DNA from 4 places in the Prochlorococcus sp. MIT2309 genome. Region 1 is predicted to be linked to each of the others. Evidence: predicted binding sites of a transcription regulator. Region 1 holds the regulator's gene; each other region holds the start of a gene.
The links. The regulator NtcA, encoded in region 1, controls nitrogen genes in cyanobacteria. The targets are predictions, from matches to a motif close to GTANCNNNNGNTAC.

Region 1 (3,187 bases):
ATTACATCAATAGCTGGAGGTCTTTTATTAAGTGTAGAAATCAAGTCATTTTCATCTATAAAACCTAATCTAACCGCAAGACTTATCTCATCAAGGACTAATCGATCGATTTCTTTTCTTATTAATTTTTCTTTGCAGATTTCCCAAATATTTTTTATTTCATTTTCAAATTCAGATTGATCAATTTCAGAAGAATCTCGATTTGAGATATCAATACAATTTGGAATGTCTGGTCTTATCCATTGGAGATTATTGCAAAGCTTAATTCCATTTTTTGGTCCTTGAGACACACCTCCCTTTAGAAATTGTGCAATGAGTACTTTGCTCCCAAATCCTGCAGCTCGCAATGCATCACTAAAAACCATAGAAAAACTTCCTCTAACCGACGCAGTATGAACTTGTAATTGCCCCTGAGGAATAACCAGCTTTAGATGGGGCCCCGTTTTTGATGTGGTTGGACTTGGTAATCCAACTAAGTGGTTTACGGATGAATCTTCAACAGTTTTAAGAGGTGATGACATTTTATTTTTAATACCAATCGCTTTGAACAATCTAGCGTCGTCAGACTTATGTACAACGCGATTAAGCACTATAGGTAGTGCTTAATAATATTTGCAGTGATATTTGTTTTACAGGAGGAACTGAAAATCAAGTTATTTCAACCGTATAGCATGGCCTTTGGTCAAAAGAGTTGAAACTAATAGAATTCATTAAGATCATAAAAAGTACTCATGGCTACACAACCATTTCTCTTGTCTTATTAACCTCAAGCCATTGATTTTCTCGTTATGGTTGCCTCCTCGAGTGGATTCCATCGATTTGCGCAGGCAAAACCCATTGGCGTTCAGTCTGTGAATACAACAAAAGATACTATTGAATTGACGAAAGCCTCATTGATTGATGTCATCAGGGCTCTTGATGGGGCTTCAACAGATGTTGTTGACCGATCTAAAACTATTTTTTTCCCTGGTGATCCTGCTGAGAGAGTTTATTTAATTAGAAGAGGTGCTGTAAGGCTATCGAGAGTTTATGAGTCAGGAGAGGAGATTACAGTTGCTTTGCTCAGAGAAAATAGTTTATTTGGGGTTTTATCTCTCCTAACCGGCCACAGATCTGATCGTTTTTATCACGCTGTTGCTTTTACGAAAGTTGAGATGATAACGGCACCTGCTGCGTCAGTTAAGAAAGCAATAGAGGCAGATACAGCTGTCAGCATGCTTCTGATGCAGGGCCTATCGAGCAGAATTCTTCAAACTGAGACGATGATCGAAACTTTAACCCATAGAGATATGTCATCAAGACTTGTGAGTTTCCTTTTAGTACTTTGCAGGGATTTTGGTGTCCCAGGCGAAAAGGGCATAACTATCGATCTTCGCTTGTCTCATCAATCAATAGCCGAAGCTATTGGATCAACCAGGGTAACCATTACTAGGCTACTAGGCGACTTGAAAAACGCAGGTCTTCTCCAGATTGATAGAAAAAAAATAACAGTGTTTGATCCTATTGCACTGGCAAAACGTTTCAACTAATCCCTTTAGGTGTCAACATATAGATACTGAATATATCAGTAAAAAAGTTAACTTTTTGGCTTGTGACGGGTTGGCTTCTAATTATTTCTCTTCTGATTTTAGGAGGACTCCTATCAACCTTGGGGGACCGCCTAGGTTCTCGCGTGGGTAAAGCAAGATTAAGCATTTTTAAATTAAGACCAAGAAGAACAGCAGTTTTTATTACTGTTCTCACTGGAAGTTCTATTAGTGCATTATCACTTGGCTTGATGCTTCTTGTAAGCAGGGAACTCAGAGTGGGATTGTTCGAACTGAATGACTTGCAAGCTAAGTTACAAGAAAGTAGAGAGGCTTTAGTTCCCTTAAAAAAAGAGAGGAAAAATTTAGAAAATAGAATTGTAAGTGGAGAAAGAGAATTAAAAAAATTAGAAATTGACTTAATTGCACTTAGGAGAGGTGATGTAGTTATAAGCAGTGGTGAATCTTTGGCTAGTTCAACTTTAAATATTAAAGATACAAATAAGATTAAGCAAAAAATAGAAAATATTTTACAAAAGGCAAATCTTTATGCTTATTTAAAAATGAGACCAGGAGAAAAACCAAATAGAAGAATTTTATTGGTAAGACGAGATCATATTAATCGGCTCGAAGAAGTTATCAAAAAAAAAGGTAGTTGGATCGTAAACATTCGCTCAGCTGGTAACGTTTTGAGAGGAGAAAATTTTATATATGCTTTCCCTGAAGTTATTCCAAATAAAAAGATTGTTGCAAAAGACGAGGTCATTGCAACAATTACTTTAAATCCAAAAAATATGACAAAACTACAAATACAAAAAAATATAAAATTGCTTCTCTCTTCAACACTTGCTGAAGTAAAAAGGAGAGGCTCGTTAACAACAGATATAAAAATAAATAAAAATAAAATAAATAAACTTGTCAGAAAACTTGAAAATAGTCAAAAAACCTTAGTCAAATTGAATTCAATTTCGGATAGCGATAGAAGTACTATTGATACTGTTTCAGTAAGTCTTGAAACTTTCAATTTAATTAAGAATATTAATCAATGAATGTCATTTCTATCGATCCAGGATCTAAGAAATGCGGAATGGTATTAGCCGAAATATCTTCTCTTTCTATTACTGAAGCAAAAGTTGTTAGCTTTAGTCATGTAATAAAATTAATTAAAATTTGGGAAGAGAAAGTTAAAATTGATTTTCTAATTTTGGGTAATGGAACAGGTAGTAAATATTGGCAAGATGAAATTAGCAACACTACGAACTTAAAAGTAAAATTAATAGATGAGAGAAATACCACTTTAAGAGCTAGAGAAAGATATTGGGAAATTTGGCCTAAAAAATATTATTTAAAATTTATTCCAAATGGATTATTAATTCCAAGAGAAAACTTAGATGCCTTAGCTGCTCTTATACTTCTTGAAGATCACATTAAATTAAAATTCACCTGGAAGACTTATAAAGATTTTAAAATTTGGCCCTAATAGTAAAAACATAGTCACTCCCTGGTTCAAGCTTATAATCGTCTTTAATGAGGAATTTTTCAAGAGAATCTTTGATTAAGGCTCTACCAAGAGGAGGAGATACAGTTAGTTCTCCTTTATTAAACTTCCATATGAATCCCCATTCATAATTACCTGCGGAGACTCTCCCCTTTATTGATTG
Region 2 (3,187 bases), 760 kb from region 1:
AAAGTTAATTGAAAGTAGAGATATTGATGCAAGAGCAGGAGTATTGGCATCAAAAATCACGCCGGGATGTCCCGTGAAAATCGAACTTTCTGATGTTAAATCTCGAGAATTCATGGAAGAAATTGAAGTTGATGCAGTTTTAGTTGCTACTGGAAGAGTTCCCACAAGCAATCAACTTAATCTTGAATCGTTAAATATCAAAACAAATAGGGGCTTTATTCCTGTCGATAATCAGATGCGAGTTTTGGTTGATGATGAACCAGTTGAAAATTTGTGGGCTGTTGGAGATGTTACAGGTAAATTGATGTTGGCTCACGCTGCTGCCGCACAAGGGATCGTTGCTATAGATAATATTCTTGGAATTTCAAAAACTATTGACTATAGAAGTATCCCAGCTGCAACCTTTACTCATCCAGAGATAAGTTCCGTGGGAATGATGGAAACAGAGGCTAGGAAATTCTCATCTGATGAGAATTTTGAATTGGGCATCGTTAGAAGTTATTTCAAAGCTAATTCAAAAGCCCTTGCTGAACTTGAAAGTGACGGTCTTATGAAATTGATTTTTAGAAAGGATACTGGTGAGGTTCTTGGTGCCCACATTTATGGAATGCACGCTGCGGATTTAATTCAAGAAGTTTCTAATGCTGTCTCAAGGCGTCAAAATGTTTTAGAACTCTCAAAAGAGGTTCACACCCATCCAACTTTAAGTGAGGTTATTGAGGTAGCTTATAGACAAGCATCATCACAAATTCAGAATAAATAAATTTTAAAAAATATTAAATTCTTTTTGTGCAAGTGATGTTTTTGTATGATTTCTAAAAAAAATTCAATGAGTGAGATTAGACGTAGACCTCCTAACCCAAGCGTCAAGGTTGCAAACTTGGAATATGCAATACCTCATTCAGAGGGAGAGCCGAATAACATACTTGAAAAAATTCTATGGGAAAAAGATAAAGAGATTGCACAAGCAAGAAATAAAATTCCTCTTGAGAGATTAAAAAAACAAATTTCTGAATTACCTAAACCAAAATCTTTTTCTGAGGCATTAAAAAGATCTTTTTTGTCGCCAGCCATTATTGCTGAAGTTAAGAAAGCAAGTCCAAGTAAGGGATTGATAAGAGAAGATTTTGATCCTACTGCAATCTCCAAAACTTATGAAAAAGGCGGTGCGGCATGTTTATCGGTTCTTACGGAGAAGAATTTTTTTAAAGGTGGTTTCGAAGTTTTAGTAGAAGTTAGGGAATCAGTTGACATTCCGATATTGTGTAAGGATTTTATTTTTAGCGCATATCAATTACATCAAGCTAGAGCCGCAGGGGCTGATGCTGTCTTATTAATAGCAAGTATTCTGTCGGATCAAGATTTGGAATATTTACAAAAAATCGCTCATTCTTTGGGATTAGAGACACTGATAGAAGTTCATAATTCAGAAGAAATTAAACGGGTTATTAATTTACCAAAGATAAATTTAATTGGAATTAATAATCGAGATCTGAAGTCTTTTACCACAGATTTATCAATTACAGAGGTGTTGGCAAGTAAGCATTACTCAGATTTGAGAGTTTCTGGGGCTATGTTAATAAGTGAATCAGGTATTTCCTCAAGAAGTGATTTGGAAAGGGTTAAGAATGCAGGTTGTGGTGCAGTTTTGGTGGGTGAATTTTTAATGCGTCAAAAAGACATAGCCAGTGCTATGAAAAGACTCATAAATGGTTAAAAAGTAATCTATTAAAAATATTTTATAAATAAATATAAAACCAAAGGTCATAGATAGATGACCCTTGGTTAGATAAATAGCTAGCTTTTAAAGCTTAGATAAATTAATCAAACTTTTAAAATTTTATTTTTGGTATTGAATACCTCTGTATGTAAGCGTTGGACTCATACTTGAATAGTTACGTTGGTTTTGGATGTAAACATTTCTCCGATAAATTAATTGGATCTTTTTTTTAGGAGAAATTTCTTTTGATTGGAGATAGTCCTTCCCGCGGTAGGTGAGAGTTGTCATGATTCAGAGTCCGAAATGGATGTCCAGGTCCCCGTTCCATGGCCTGGCTCGAACTGCGCCCCGGAGGGTGAACGTTTTGTAGCAAATGCTACCTTTCTAGTTTAATGGAAAAATAATTCTCTGTAGTTCAGTCTGCTACAAATATTTTCGTATGAAAGGTAACTTTCATTTATTTTTTTGAGGACTGTGAAGTATGTTGGATTGTATTGAATTTCCTCGAGAAACTGAAATCTATGAAGGGCGCACTATTTTTCTTGGGCACTTGGATGAGATGGCCAGCTCAGGACACAAAAGATTTTTTATACTTTCATCTATACATAGCTTCTCTGTACGGGCTTACTTTTCTTGTAAGGTCGTCATCATTAAATGCATCTTGTTTTATTTTTACTATTGGAGCAATTTCTCCGTTGATGTACGCGATCTACAAAGGATTACCTCTTGATTGTTTAAACTATGAATCAGCTATATCGAGAGAATTTGCCTCTATTGAACAAAATTAAACATTGAAAATTTCCCTATTTTTATGATTAAAGCATCTAGATTAGACTTTAAATAAGTTATGCATATTGTTTGAACAAATTTAATTCATTAACTAATTTCGAGTCTAAAAGTTAACTATGAGCTATAAGACTTGCATTACCTCACTGATCTCAGGGATCATTTCTCTTAATTTTCTTTCAATTCCCATTTTTAAAGTCATTGTGCTGCTTGGACATTCGCCACAAGCACCTTGAAGTCTTACTTTTACGACTGGCCCGTCAATTTCAACAACTTCGACATTACCTCCATCGGCTAGTAAGAATGGCCTTAATTCATCTAGAACCTTCTCGACATTTTCTAAAGTGAAGTCCATTGGTTCATTACTCATAATTAAACTTTCTCCTAACTTTGGTTAGCCTAGAGAGCAATTGCACAATCTGACAAAAAAAGGCGGTTTTATTTGTGTTCGTCAATCAAAATGAATCTGAAATTAGATATGACGCAGTACTAATTGGTGCTGGAGTAATGAGTTGTACATTGGCTATGTTATTAAATGAGCTTGATCCAGATTTAAGGCTACTGATTATTGAGAGATTGCCTGAACCAGGTCTGGAGAGTAGTTCAGCGCTTAATAATGCCGGTACTGGCCATGCTGCGAATTGTGAGCTTAATTACACTCCCCTGGATGAAGACGGGACG
Region 3 (3,187 bases), 760 kb from region 1:
CAGTTAAAACGATGGTTTAAATCCAAAAGAGTTAACTCCTGAATTTTGGTAATTCTGTTTCGAATAAGTTTGATATTTTTTCTACATTTTCAGCTTTTGAATTAAATCCCATTAGACCAATTCTCCAGACTTTTCCAGCCAAATCTCCCAAACCACCACCAACCTCTACTCCAAAATTATTGAGTAAATGCAGTGAAAAGGCTTTACCATCAACATCATCTGGGATGCAAACTGTAGTCAAAGTAGGGAGTCTTAAATCAACAGGAACATGCATGCTCAACCCAATGCTCTCTAAATTAGACCATAGTTTTTCAGCATTAAGCCTGTGTCGGGCCCAAGCATTTTCGAGGCCTTCCTCACTGATAAGTCTTAAAGATTCTCTTATACCAAAATTCATATTTACGGGAGCAGTGTGATGATAAACACGATCACTACCCCAATATTGATTTAGTAAAGATACATCCAGATACCAATTAGGTACTTTCCCTTCCCTACGAGACAATTTTTCCTCTGCTCTATGATTCATTGTGAATGGCCCCAATCCAGGGGGGCAGCTCAAACCCTTTTGACTACAACTGTACGCAAGATCCACTTTCCATTGGTCAAGATAGAGAGGGACTCCGCCAAGAGATGTAACCGTATCAAGCAGCAAGAGAGTTCCATGTTCACGACAGAGATCACCAATACCTTCCATTGGCTGGCATACACCTGTGGAAGTTTCAGCATGAACAATTGCTAAAACATCAGGCTTATATTTTTTGAGGCCAGCTTCAATTTCCTCAAGTGAAAAAGCTTCCCCCCAATTCTTATTGATAGTTTTTACATCAGCTTGGTATCTTCCTGCCATATCAGCAAGGCGATGTCCGAAGTATCCTTTTATCCCGATCAGTACAGTATCCCCAGGTACAACAACATTCGCAAGAGTTGCCTCCATAGCGGCGCTACCTGTACCACTCATTGGAAGTGTAAGCCTATTGCTGGTTTGCCATGTATATCTGAGTAGCTCTTGAACTTCTCCCATCAAAGAGATGTAAAACGGATCAAGATGTCCTACAGGATTTAAGGAGAGTGCATCCAGCACAGCGGGATGTGCATTTGAGGGACCAGGCCCCAATAAAAGCCTTTCTGGAACTGATAAAGCTCCAAAATCTTTTTTATGGCAATTATCTACGGTTGGAAGAATTTGTGTACTCGTCAAGTTGCGAATATTCTATCTCCTTAAGAGCCTAAACATAAAGGTCGACTTGAGGGGAATTTTTCCTCGGATTGCAATAGCCTCTAAAAATTTTTAATGATTTATGCTTCGAGATCAAGAAAAGAGTGCCAAAAAGTACCCGTTGATACAAAACTAGAAAGGGACCGTAATTACGTTCTATAAAACAAAACAAACAAAAGTTAAAGATCCATGGCAAAAACACCCCAAGATGTACTTCGTCAAATAAAGGATGAGGGTATCGAGCTTGTTGATCTTAAATTTACTGACCTTCACGGAAAATGGCAGCATCTAACAGTCACGACAGATCTTATAGAGGAGGATTCATTTGGGGAAGGATTGGCTTTTGATGGCTCATCAATTCGTGGATGGAAGGCAATAAATGAGTCTGACATGGCAATGGTTCCCGATCCAAATACTGCCTGGATTGATCCTTTTTACAAACATAAAACACTCAGCTTGATCTGTTCCATACAAGAGCCAAGAAGTGGAGAGCCCTATGCAAGATGTCCAAGAGCTCTTGCGCAGAAAGCTCTGGGTTATTTATCTCAAACTGAGGTCGCCGATAAGGCCTATTTTGGTCCTGAGCCAGAATTCTTTCTCTTTGATGATGTCAGATACAACTCAAGTGAAGGAGGATGCTCTTACAGCGTTGACACAATAGAAGCCCCTTGGAATACAAACCGAGAAGAAGAAGGGGGGAATTTAGGCTATAAAATTCAATACAAAGAGGGATATTTCCCAGTTGCTCCAAACGATACTGCTCAAGATATTCGTTCGGAGATGCTTCTTCTGATGGGGCAATTAGGAATTCCTATTGAAAAGCACCATCATGAGGTGGCTGGAGCAAGTCAACATGAACTAGGAATGAAATTCGCACCGTTGATCAATGCTGCTGACAACGTGATGATTTACAAATATGTCGTTCGAAACATAGCTAAAAAATATGGAAAAACAGCGACTTTTATGCCTAAACCAGTTTTTAACGATAATGGTACTGGTATGCATGTCCACCAAAGCCTTTGGAAAGGGGAACAACCTTTATTTTTTGGTGAGGGAACATATGCAAACCTATCCCAAACGGCAAAGTGGTACATAGGAGGAATCCTTAAACATGCGCCATCATTCTTAGCATTCACCAACCCCACTACAAACAGCTACAAGCGTCTTGTACCCGGCTTTGAAGCACCCGTAAACCTTGTTTATTCTCAAGGAAATAGATCTGCGGCAGTTCGTATCCCGCTTACTGGTCCAAGCCCCAAGGCTAAAAGACTTGAATTTAGATCCGGTGATGCACTGGCTAATCCTTATATTGCTTTTTCAGCAATGATGATGGCAGGACTAGATGGAATTAAAAATCAAATAGACCCAGGCGATGGGGTCGATGTTGATTTATTTGAATTACCATCAAATGAGCTCGAAAGTATTAAAACTGTACCCTCCTCATTGAATGATGCACTAGATGCTTTGAGAGCAGACAACCAATACCTAAAGGAAGGAAATGTATTCACGGATGATTTCATTGATAATTGGATTTCTTTGAAATATGAGGAGGTACAACAGTTAAGGCAAAGACCTCATCCCCACGAATTCTTTATGTATTATGACGCATAAAGAATTTAATTTTATATCAATCCATTTAATTTATGTTTAAACTTTTGGATTAAATTGTTTTTTATTTAATACAATATTATTTCTAAATTTCTATAAAATATATTCTAATTTATCAAATTTATAGTGATTTTTATTAAAAGAAATCTGATAATTTTTGTTTTCAAATTTACGTTTATTAGATAAACAAAAAAATTCCAATTAAATTAAGTCTTAAGACATTGCTAAAACGATACCCCCTTCAGAAAAAATTTTTTAGATTTGTCAGTAATTTTTGCTTTTAGTCTCAGAAAATGATTATTTCTGTTGAAATAGTGTCATTGAGCTGAAGATCATGCCATCAACTAATCTTACAAAAATCGC
Region 4 (3,187 bases), 670 kb from region 1:
AGCTCTTAAGAAGTAACTTAAAAAAGACATTAGAAAACACCAGGTATAACTTGACCTGTAGTTGCATAGGCACCAAAAAGGGCTACAAAACCGAGCATTGCTGCCCAACCATTAAATCTTTCTGACTCAGGGGTCATAACTTTGAAATTAACTGTTAAGAAATATAACAAGTACTACTGTTATTGTGCGAGCTGCTTTCTCAAGAGAGTTCATATTTTTCTCAAAATTAAGTTTTTAATTTTTGAAATTAATTTCAACTAATACTCGGCGATCCAGTTTCTTCTGCATAGGCCTCTTCTCCATGCTCAGTTATGTCAAGGCCTCTTTCTTCTTCAATGGGATTAACTCTAAATTTGCAACCCAGAGCCTGCAAGCTTAGCGCGATGAGGAACGTTCCAAAAGCTGCAACACCATAGGCAACAAGAACAGCCTGTATTTGTCCACCTATTAAGCCAATTCTTCCCTGTTCGATAAAAACTTGGCCAGCAGGATGAGAGGAAATCAAACTTGGGCTTGCAAAAATCCCTGTAAGAATTGCACCAACAGTCCCTCCAACACCATGAACTGCAAATGTATCTAGAGAATCATCAAATTTGAGGCGAACTTTTAACTGCACTGAAAAGAAACAAAACAAAGAAGTTATCAGGCCTATAACCAAACCACTAAAAGGCGTGACAAACCCTGCGGCTGGAGTAACTCCCACCAATCCAGCCACAGCACCTGTAGCCATACCAACAGCAGTAGCCTTTCCAGACATGTACCACTCCACTAATCCCCACATCACTAGTCCCGCAGAAGCTGAAATATGTGTTGTTGTAAATGGGATTTCGGCTCCTGAAACAGTTAACTGACTCCCACCATTAAAACCAAACCATCCGAACCAAAGCAGACCAGTACCAAGAAGAATTTGGGTTACATCATGAGGAGGCTTGATGCCATTTGGCCAAGCACATCTGGAACCAACCAAACCAGCTAAAACAAGAGCAGAAACACCAGAACTAATGTGAACAACAGTTCCTCCAGCAAAATCTAAATCTTTACCAAGTAAGCCATTCCCCCAAACCATATGAGCAAGAGGGGAATAAACTGCAATTATCCAGATGGGAGTAAATAGACACCAAAACTTAAAACTAATTCTTTCAACCAATGCGCCTGAAATTAAAGCAGGAGTTATGATTGCAAACATTCCTTGAAATAAAGCAAAGCTCAGACTTGGTATTTGCAAACCATCCCATTGATCAGGAAGATTTTCTAGACGTGAATACGTAAATGGATTTCCAATAATATTTTGAAATGAGCCGCCATCTGAAAAAGCTAGACTGAACCCGAAAAGTACCCAGATTATTGTTGCGATTCCCATCATCACAAAACTCATAGCCATAGTGTTCAAAACATTTCTAGCTTGAGTAAACCCCCCGTAAAAGAACGCGAGCCCTGGTGTCATGAGTAGAACAAGGGCAGAAGAGGTCAGAATCAACACATTGTCTGCAGGTGATATTCCCTCACCTGCATGAGCTGGCAAAAGTGTTGAGGTTAAAAAATGGAAAGCTGGTACAGCTATAAGTGCTACGAGAAGCCTTGAAAATCGATTTTTCAAAACAAAAAAGTATTAACAATTACATAATCGAATAGAAATCAAACGAGGAGGTTCATTGTGAACCTTTTTTGGAAGAATGTATCAAATAGAACATTTTCTTACCGTACGAGAATTTATTACTCTTTTGGCTTGGTGAAAAATAACTAAAAAGCCATTAACTGAGCTTCATGAACAAGTCGCGCCTTGTGCTTTCTATCTGCACTATGCGCGTTTAAGGTTGACTGATCGTGGTAATGACTGCCACAACTGGTAGATATTAGTTGTGCACGGTGAAGTCGCTCAGCTTTTTGAATCTTGGAGCGAATTAATGGAAGCTTGTTCATAGCATTCCTCCAGGATGGCAACCCCGTTCCATGTTGCCTAAGCATGCATCTCGCGCAGAGACGAACGTTCTAAAAATGTAGCAACCGCTACCGAATTTTGTCTTTAGATATTTATACTCATTTACGATTAATTCAGGCTTATCGGATAGATTTTCGTGTGTAAAAAATAGTTGATTCTTCAAAAATATCAGGCAATTTTTCCAAGCCCTAAAAAAGAATTTGCAATAAACAAAAGACTGAAGCCACTTAAAAAAATCAAGCCTCCCCAAGATAACCATCGCATGATTACTCCATATCTAAATTTCCTTGGAACCAATGGACTATTCATTGTGTCAATTGCCATCCACGCAAATATTGGTGCCGACAGAAAACTTCCAGTCATTGCTCCAAAAACAAAGTCCTTTACGCTAATTCCGCCCGATCGGGCAAAGAGAAGTGCAAGCAAAGCAGCAAAAACATGCAATACAATCCAAAACTCAAAACGTTTTTGCTCTCCGGAAGACCCCAATCGTCCTAAATCAGAATTACTTAGCAGGCCCTGTATGGCAGAAATGCTTCTCGGATATGCATCAAGGCAAGTTAATGTTGTACTAAACATCGCAGCGAATGAGGCTGGGACAATGATCCATTTAGCCCATGTACCCATGGCCTCCTCATATAGCCTAATTAAATTTTGAGCAAACGAGACACCTCCACCAGAAAGCATTGCATCACCACTTCCATACATAGTCAATGCTCCTAGTGTCAAAAAGAAAAAAGCAGTAATTACAGTTACTAAATATCCCAAGTTAAAATCAAATTCGGCCTCATTTTTACTGGGGACATACTTGGTCACTTTTGATTTTGAGAACATCCAAAGTGATGGCCAAACACACAGTTCCACTGGTCCCGGCATCCATCCCATTAGTGGAATTAAGAAAGACAAATTTTCAAAGGTATAAGGTTTTGAATCAGAATTGAACCAACTCGCATCTATTTCAGACAATTGCCCTTTTAAAACAAGAGAAATTACAGCAAAACAAGTCAAGGCAGTTAACAAAGAAACAAGGATCTTTGAAATCAGGTCTAGCGCCCGATATCTACCAAACAACAAAATGAATCCGCTTACTACTAAAACCCCAATAGACAAATCCATCGAGGGGTAATTAGAGAGACTTGGAATGTTCGTGAGCAAAATACCACTAACAAAGCTCACAGCCGCGATAGTAAAAGTCCCAGTAAAAAGACTTACAAAAAGATAAATAGGCAAATATGCAGAATTTCTTGC

Region 2: AC6EJA_RS09120 (DUF4278 domain-containing protein) is a predicted target of NtcA. The motif match lies at 2,087-2,100, and genes of this name have one in related genera.
Region 3: glnA (type I glutamate--ammonia ligase) is a predicted target of NtcA. The motif match lies at 1,331-1,344, and genes of this name have one in related genera.
Region 4: AC6EJA_RS08625 (ammonium transporter) is a predicted target of NtcA. The motif match lies at 1,607-1,620, and genes of this name have one in related genera.

What each region holds. Positions count from the first base shown of each region.
Region 1 covers NZ_CM186282.1:911,113-914,299, reverse strand. The annotation lists gene AC6EJA_RS05085 (cob(I)yrinic acid a,c-diamide adenosyltransferase) at 1-590, opposite strand, end outside; gene ntcA (global nitrogen regulator NtcA) at 789-1,529, shown strand; gene AC6EJA_RS05075 (DUF3084 domain-containing protein) at 1,592-2,575, shown strand; gene AC6EJA_RS05070 (RuvC family protein) at 2,572-3,006, shown strand; gene AC6EJA_RS05065 (DUF3146 family protein) at 2,990-3,187, opposite strand, start outside.
Region 2 covers NZ_CM186282.1:1,666,739-1,669,925, forward strand. The annotation lists gene lpdA (dihydrolipoyl dehydrogenase) at 1-763, shown strand, start outside; gene trpC (indole-3-glycerol phosphate synthase TrpC) at 809-1,717, shown strand; gene AC6EJA_RS09120 (DUF4278 domain-containing protein) at 1,841-2,008, opposite strand; gene AC6EJA_RS09125 (hypothetical protein) at 2,242-2,508, shown strand; gene AC6EJA_RS09130 (NifU family protein) at 2,631-2,876, opposite strand; gene AC6EJA_RS09135 (malate:quinone oxidoreductase) at 3,014-3,187, shown strand, end outside.
Region 3 covers NZ_CM186282.1:152,641-155,827, reverse strand. The annotation lists gene AC6EJA_RS00825 (nucleoside deaminase) at 1-42, shown strand, start outside; gene AC6EJA_RS00820 (pyridoxal-phosphate-dependent aminotransferase family protein) at 32-1,183, opposite strand; gene glnA (type I glutamate--ammonia ligase) at 1,406-2,827, shown strand; gene AC6EJA_RS00810 (class I SAM-dependent methyltransferase) at 3,159-3,187, shown strand, end outside.
Region 4 covers NZ_CM186282.1:1,582,267-1,585,453, reverse strand. The annotation lists gene AC6EJA_RS08630 (high light inducible protein) at 30-137, opposite strand; gene AC6EJA_RS08625 (ammonium transporter) at 254-1,597, opposite strand; gene AC6EJA_RS08620 (hypothetical protein) at 1,741-1,965, opposite strand; gene AC6EJA_RS08615 (NRAMP family divalent metal transporter) at 2,108-3,187, opposite strand, start outside.